DNA from 2 places in the Streptomyces sp. NPDC026522 genome. Region 2 is predicted to be linked to the other one. Evidence: riboswitches for the same ligand, from Rfam matches in the RefSeq annotation. Region 2 holds a riboswitch; the other holds the start of a gene.
The links. A riboswitch is a leader RNA that binds a small molecule or an ion and turns the genes downstream of it on or off. The one in region 2 is predicted to bind ZMP and ZTP.
Positions count from the first base shown of each region.

Region 1: another riboswitch for ZMP and ZTP. It lies ahead of ACZ4M3_RS00930 (bifunctional 5,10-methylenetetrahydrofolate dehydrogenase/5,10-methenyltetrahydrofolate cyclohydrolase); the one in region 2 lies ahead of ACZ4M3_RS05560 (serine hydroxymethyltransferase).

Region 1 is NZ_JBVHQF010000001.1:221,210-224,599, forward strand. It holds gene ACZ4M3_RS00920 (RNA polymerase sigma factor) at 1-129, opposite strand, end outside; gene ACZ4M3_RS00925 (methyltransferase domain-containing protein) at 355-1,116, opposite strand; ZMP/ZTP riboswitch at 1,198-1,290, shown strand; gene ACZ4M3_RS00930 (bifunctional 5,10-methylenetetrahydrofolate dehydrogenase/5,10-methenyltetrahydrofolate cyclohydrolase) at 1,319-2,209, shown strand; gene ACZ4M3_RS00935 (helix-turn-helix domain-containing protein) at 2,311-3,099, opposite strand; gene ACZ4M3_RS00940 (4a-hydroxytetrahydrobiopterin dehydratase) at 3,237-3,390, shown strand, end outside.
Region 2 is NZ_JBVHQF010000002.1:226,242-229,631, reverse strand. It holds gene ACZ4M3_RS05560 (serine hydroxymethyltransferase) at 151-1,419, opposite strand; ZMP/ZTP riboswitch at 1,454-1,544, opposite strand; gene rocD (ornithine--oxo-acid transaminase) at 1,654-2,859, shown strand; gene ACZ4M3_RS05550 (glutathionylspermidine synthase family protein) at 2,883-3,390, opposite strand, start outside.

The sequences.
Region 1 (3,390 bases), on a different contig from region 2:
GGCCTCGAAGGCCTGACGCACATCGTCACCGTTGATGTGACCCTGCTCGCGGCCGCGCTCGACGAGCGCGACGAGGGCCTCCGATTCGGCGATCTCCGGAGGGAACGTACGGGACGGGCTGAGCGACACAAGGAGCCTCTCGTTGCGAACAAATAAGGGGTGGGCGGGACATCATCGCGCGAACTCGGGAAACAGACCCCAGGGGGCTCTGTATTCCGGGCCGCGCGAGGACACCTGTCGGTTCATCGCACGCCCGAGTCGATTCGTTACGCGCTGAATTGAGTGACCTGCGCCACGCTGTGGCCGCGCAACCCGATCGGGCCCCGATCCGTCCGCCCTCCTCCCGCCCTCCGCTCAGCCCGATTTACGGGCTTCGATGAGAAAACGGGCGGTATGTGCGACGAACGAGCCTTCACGCTCGATCCGTTCGTGCAGCTCGCGCAGCCGGTCGCGGTAGCGCCCGACCGTGAAGCCCGGCACCATCCAGATCACCTTCCTCAAGAAGTAGATCACGGCTCCGACGTCGTGGAACTCCGTGCGCAGCCGCTCCGCGCGCAGATCGGCGATTTCCAGGCCGGCGGCCCGTGCCCCGGCGACGGCGGCGTCCGGGTGCCGGGCCCGCCGCACGTCCTCCGGCTGCGGCCCGAGGAAGTACTCCACCAGCTCGAAGACGCTGGCCGGACCGACCTGCTGCGAGAAGTACGTGCCGCCCGGAGCCAGCACGCGGGCGATCTCGTCCCACCAGACGGTCACCGGGTGCCGACTGCTGACCAGCTCGAAGGCCTCGTCGCCGAACGGCAGCGGCGGCTCGTCGGCGTCCACGACCACGACCGCGCCGAGCGGGTGCAGCAGCCGCGTGGCCTTGGCCACGTTCGGCGGCCACGACTCGGTGGCCGCCGTCAGCCGGGGCAGCGGCCCGGCGCCCGCGAGCACCTCCCCGCCGCCGGTCTGGATGTCCAGGGCGGACCGGACGCCGGCCAGCCGCTCGCCCAGCAGCCTCTGGTACCCCCAGGAGGGCCGCTGCTCGGTGGCCCGGCCGTCGAGCCAGGAGAAGTCCCAGCCGGCCACGGAGACGGAATCCGCCTCCGCGACGAGATCGTCGAAAGTGCGCGTCATGTCCGGATCCTCCCAGCTCGCGCCCGCGTGATCCACCGCTTTCCCGCCGCCCGCCGGGCCCCCGGCAGGTCGACTAGAGTGGGGGCGGGCCGTGACTGGCGTTCGGGTGGATCACCACCGGGGAGCGGCCCGGCGTACTCCGTACGCCTACTGCCGCGCGCCTGGGCGAACCGCGATCCGCAGCGACGCTCAGGAGACCCCCATGACGACTGCCCAGACCCACACCCCGGACCGGACCGCCCGGCTGATGGACGGCACCGCCCTCGCCCGCCGCATCTCCGAGCAGACCGCGGCCCGGGCCGCCGAGCTCACCGAGCGCACCGGTACCGCGCCCTGTCTGGCCACCGTGCTGGTCGGCGAGGACCCCGCGTCCGTCACGTACGTCCGCATGAAGCAGAACCGTTGCGCCAAGGCCGGGATCACCTCCCGCCACGTCGAGCTGCCCGCCGCGACCACCACCGCGGAACTCGTCGCCACGCTCACCGAGCTGTCCGAGGACCCGGAGATCAGCGGCATCCTGCTCCAGCACCCCGTGCCGCACCACATCGACGAACGCGCCGCCTTCGAGGCCATCGCCCCCGGCAAGGACGTCGACGGCGTCACCATGCACTCCTTCGCCGCCATGGGCTTCGGCCTGCCCGGCTTCGTCTCCTGCACGCCCGGCGGCATCATGCGGCTGCTGGAGGAGTACGACGTGGACCTCACCGGCAAGCACGCCGTCGTGGTCGGCCGCAGCGCGATCCTCGGCAAGCCGGCCGGGATGCTGCTGCTGGAGCGCAACGCCACCGTCACCTACTGCCACTCCCGCACCCGCGACCTGCCCTCCCTCGTGCGCCAGGCCGATGTGCTGGTCGCCGCCGTCGGCAAGGCCGAGTTCATCCGGGGCGAGGACATCAAGCCGGGTGCGGTCGTGCTGGACGCCGGGTACAACGAGGGCAACGTCGGCGACGTCCACTTCGAGTCGGCCGCCGCCCGCGCCTCGCTGATCACCCCGGTACCGGGCGGCGTCGGCCCGATGACCATCGCCGTCCTGCTGGAGCAGACCGTCAAGGCGGCCGCCGCCCAGGCCGGCCTCGACTTCACGGAGCTCTGAGCCGCCCCGGCGCGGCCGGTCCGGCCACAGCGGTGGATCCCCGCCCGGGCCGTCGTCGCGGCCCGGGCCGGGACCCGGCAGCCGCCCCGCGCCCGGGCGGTTCAGGGGCTCGGGTCGCGCAGGTACTTCGCCGTCGCCGGGTCGGCCGGCAGCAGGGTCTCGATGGCCAGCTCGGCGACGGTCACGTCCATCGGGGTGTTGAAGGTGGCGATGGACGACACGAAGGACAGGACGTGCCCCTCGTGCTCGATCACCAGCGGAAGCGCGATGTACGCAGCGGCCTGCGCCGGAGCACCGCCGCCGGACCCCTCCGCCACCGGGTACGCCGACACCTCCTCGTACAGCGCGCGCAGCGGCTCCGAGCGGGCCAGCGCGATCTGCCGTTCCATCTGCGCCAGCAGGTGCCCGCGCCACTCGCGCAGGTTGCGGATCCGCGGGGCGAGCCCCTGCGGGTGCAAGGCGAGCCGCATCGCGTTCAGCGGGGGCGCCAGCAGCTGCTCGGACACGCCCTCCAGCAGCTTGGCGATGCCCCGGTTCGCGGCGACCACCTGGTACGTCGCGTCCACCACCAGCGCCGGATAGGGCTCGTACGCGGTCAGCAGCCGCTCCAGCACTTCGCGCAGCAGGCCCAGCTCCGGCGCGTCCAGCGGAGTGCAGGCGTACCGCGGCGCGAAACCGGCCGCCACCAGCAGGACGTTGCGTTCCCGAACCGGTACGTCGAGGTGCTCCGCCAGCCGCAGCACCATCTCCTCGCTCGGCCGGGACCGGCCGTTCTCCACGAAGCTGATGTGCCGGGACGAGGAACCGGCGCGCCCCGCCAGTTCCAGCTGACTGATCCCGCGCCGCTCCCGCCACGTGCGCAGCAGCGCACCCACACTCGCCGAAGTCATGGTCCGACGTTAGGCGGTGGGCTTCGCCGGAAGAAACGGCACGCACCGGTGCGCGGGACCTTCCCCGCGGCGCCCGCTGTGGGAACCTTGACAGCACGTCAGTCAGTGGGGCCGACCGGTCGTGAAGGAGCGTGTGGATGTCGGGCGAGCCGCTTTCCCAGAAGGAGATCGAGGACCGGCTGCGGGAACTTCCCGGCTGGGCCTTCGAGGACGACCGGATCCAGCGTACGTACCGGCTGGGCAGCCACCTCGCGGCGAGCGCGCTCGTCGCCCACATCGCCGTCGTGCAGG
Region 2 (3,390 bases):
GACCCCCCGCCTCAAACGCCGGGGAGGCCGGAATGGCGGACCCCCCGCCTCAGGCGCCGGGGAGGCTGGATGGCGGGCCCCGGTGTCAGGTCAACGCCGGCGAGGCTGGATTGGCGGGCCCGCGCATCAAACGACGGGGCGGGGCGATCGTCAGGACAGGGGGAGGCCCGGGGCCGGGAAGGCGGACATCAGGGTTGAGACCTCGCCGCGGATCGCGGACAGGGCGCGCTCGTCCGACGCGGCCGCCGCGGACACCGCTCGCGCGATCCACTCCGCCACCACCGGCATGTGCTCCACCGACAGCCCCCGCGACGTCAGCGACGGCGTACCGATCCGGATCCCCGACGGGTCGAACGGCTTGCGCGGATCGAACGGCACCGTGTTGTAGTTCACCACGATCCCCGCCCGGTCCAGCGCCTTCGCCGCCACCTTCCCCGGCACCCCCCGCGACGTCAGGTCCAGCAGGATCAGGTGGTTGTCCGTACCCCCCGACACCAGGTCGAAGCCCCGCTCCAGCAGCGCCGCGGCCAGCGCCTTCGCGTTGGCCACGACCGCGTGCGCGTACGTGACGAACGCCGGCTGCGACGCCTCGTGCAGCGCCACCGCGATGCCCGCCGTCGTCTGGTTGTGCGGGCCGCCCTGGAGACCCGGGAAGACGGCCTTGTCGATGGCCTTCGCGTGCTCCTCCCGGCACATCAGCATCGCCCCGCGCGGCCCGCGCAGCGTCTTGTGGGTGGTCGTGGAGATGACGTCCACGTGGCCCGCAGGGCTGGGGTGCGCCCCGCCCGCGATCAGGCCCGCGATGTGCGCGACGTCCGCGACCAGGACCGAGCCCGCCTCCTTGGCGATCGAGGCGAAGGCCTCGAAGTCGATCGTGCGCGGCAGCGCGGTACCGCCACAGAAGATGATCTTCGGGCGCTCGGCGAGCGCCAGCTCCCGCACCGCGTCGTAGTCGATCCGCCCGGTCTCCGCGGAGACCCCGTACTGCACGCCCCGGAACCAGGAACCTGTCGCCGAGACGCCCCAGCCGTGCGTGAGGTGCCCGCCCATCGGCAGGGCCATGCCCATCACCGTGTCGCCGGGCTCCGCGAAGGCCAGGTACACGGCCAGGTTCGCCGGGGAGCCGGAGTACGGCTGCACGTTCGCGTGGTCCACCCCGAACAGGCCCTTGGCCCGCTCGATCGCGAGGGCCTCGACCCGGTCGATGTTCTGCTGGCCCTCGTAGTAGCGGCGGCCCGGGTAGCCCTCGCTGTACTTGTTCTGCAGGACGGTGCCGGAAGCCTCCAGCACCGCCGCGGACACGTAGTTCTCGCTCGGGATGAGGCGGAGCGTCTCCGCCTGGAGGGTTTCCTCGGCCGCGACGAACGACGCCAGCTCGGGGTCGGTCGCGTACAGGGCGGGATGGCGGGGCGCTGTCATGGCGGTCCTCCGGGGTCGATGTCTGGTCTCGTCCCCGCGAGGCCCAGGCGAGCGGCCCTGTGTGCGGTCCTGCGCGCACGACTCCCCCAGAGTCCGTTCTCCGTGCGCCAGTCGCCGTGCGTACCGACCACCTTAGCGGGCGCGCCACAAGAAAGGTTTCTCCGTCCGGTATACGAGCGAACATGGAAAGTGACGCCACCCTCGTCGACTGCCTGACGGACGATCGGAGACCCCGTGTCGAAGACTGCTGATGCCATCCGCACCGCCGACGCGCACAGCGCGCACAACTACCACCCGCTCCCGATCGTCGTCGCGACGGCGGAGGGCGCGTGGATGACCGACGTGGAGGGCCGCAGGTACCTCGACATGCTCGCCGGCTATTCGGCGTTGAACTTCGGCCACGGCAACCGCCGTCTGATCGACGCCGCCCGCGCGCAGCTGGAGCGGGTCACGCTCACCTCCCGCGCCTTCCACCACGACCGCTTCGCGGACTTCTGCACCGAACTCGCCGCTCTGTGCGGCAAGGAGATGGTGCTGCCGATGAACACGGGCGCGGAGGCCGTGGAGACGGCGGTCAAGACCGCCCGCAAGTGGGGGTACGAGGTCAAGGGCGTGCCGGACGGCCACGCCAAGATCGTGGTGGCGGCCGACAACTTCCACGGCCGGACCACCACCATCGTGTCCTTCTCGACCGACCACGAAGCCCGGGACCACTTCGGGCCGTACACCCCCGGCTTCGAGATCGTCCCGTACGGGGACCTCACCGCCCTCTCCCACGCCGTGACCTCGAACACCGTGGCCGTGCTGCTGGAGCCGATCCAGGGCGAGGCGGGCGTCCTGGTACCGCCCGCCGGCTACCTCCAGGGCGTACGGGAACTGACGCGCGAGCGGAACGTCCTGTTCATGGCGGACGAGATCCAGTCGGGCCTCGGCCGTACCGGCGAGACCTTCGCGTGCGCGCACGAGGGGGTCGTGCCGGACGTGTACATCCTCGGCAAGGCGCTGGGCGGCGGCGTCGTCCCCGTCTCCGCCGTGGTCGCCGACCGGGACGTGCTCGGGGTGTTCCGCCCCGGCGAACACGGGTCCACCTTCGGCGGGAACCCGCTCGCCTGCGCGGTCGCCCTGGAGGTGATCGCGATGCTGCGGACCGGCGAGTACCAGCAACGCGCCACCGAACTCGGCGACCACCTGCACCGGGAGCTGAACCTGCTGGTGGGCAGCGGCGCGGTGACCGCCGTACGGGGCCGCGGGCTGTGGGCGGGCGTGGACATCGACCCGGCGCGCGGTACGGGCCGGGACATCTCCGAGAAGCTGATGGAGCTGGGCGTGCTGGTGAAGGACACCCACGGCTCGACCATCCGGATCGCCCCGCCGCTGGTCATCAGCAAGGAGGACTTGGACTGGGGCCTGGACCAGCTGCGGTCGGTGCTCGCGGTCTGAGGCCCGTAGGCCCGTACCCGCGACTACAGGATGACGTGGGGCAGGAAGCGGGCGTACTCGTCCGTGACCGGCCCCGCCGATTCCCGGATGCCCAGCCCCGCCGCCTCTTCCTCGACGACCCACGCGCCGAGCACCACCCGGTTGCCGTCGAAGTCCGGCAGCGGGGCCAGGGCCTGGAACACGTACGTCTCGCCCTCCTCCGCCGCGAACGGCTCCCCGCCCACCGGGTGCAGGGTGACCCCCGCGCCCTCGCGGCCGAGCAGCGGCTTGGCCGCGAAGCCGGTGGTGTGCGCGAGCTCGCGCGGCCCGTCGAGATAGGCGGGCAGCAGGTTCGGGTGATCGGGGAAGAGCTCCCACAGGATCGCCAGCAGCGCCTTGTTCGCCAGGAGCATCTTCCACAGCGGCTCGATCCAGCAGGTGCTGCCGGAGCCGCCGCCGTGGTCGTACGTACCGAGGACCTGCGGGCCGAACTCGTCGGCCGCCAGCCACTCCCAGGGGTAGAGCTTGAAGCAGCTGCGGATGAACCGCAGC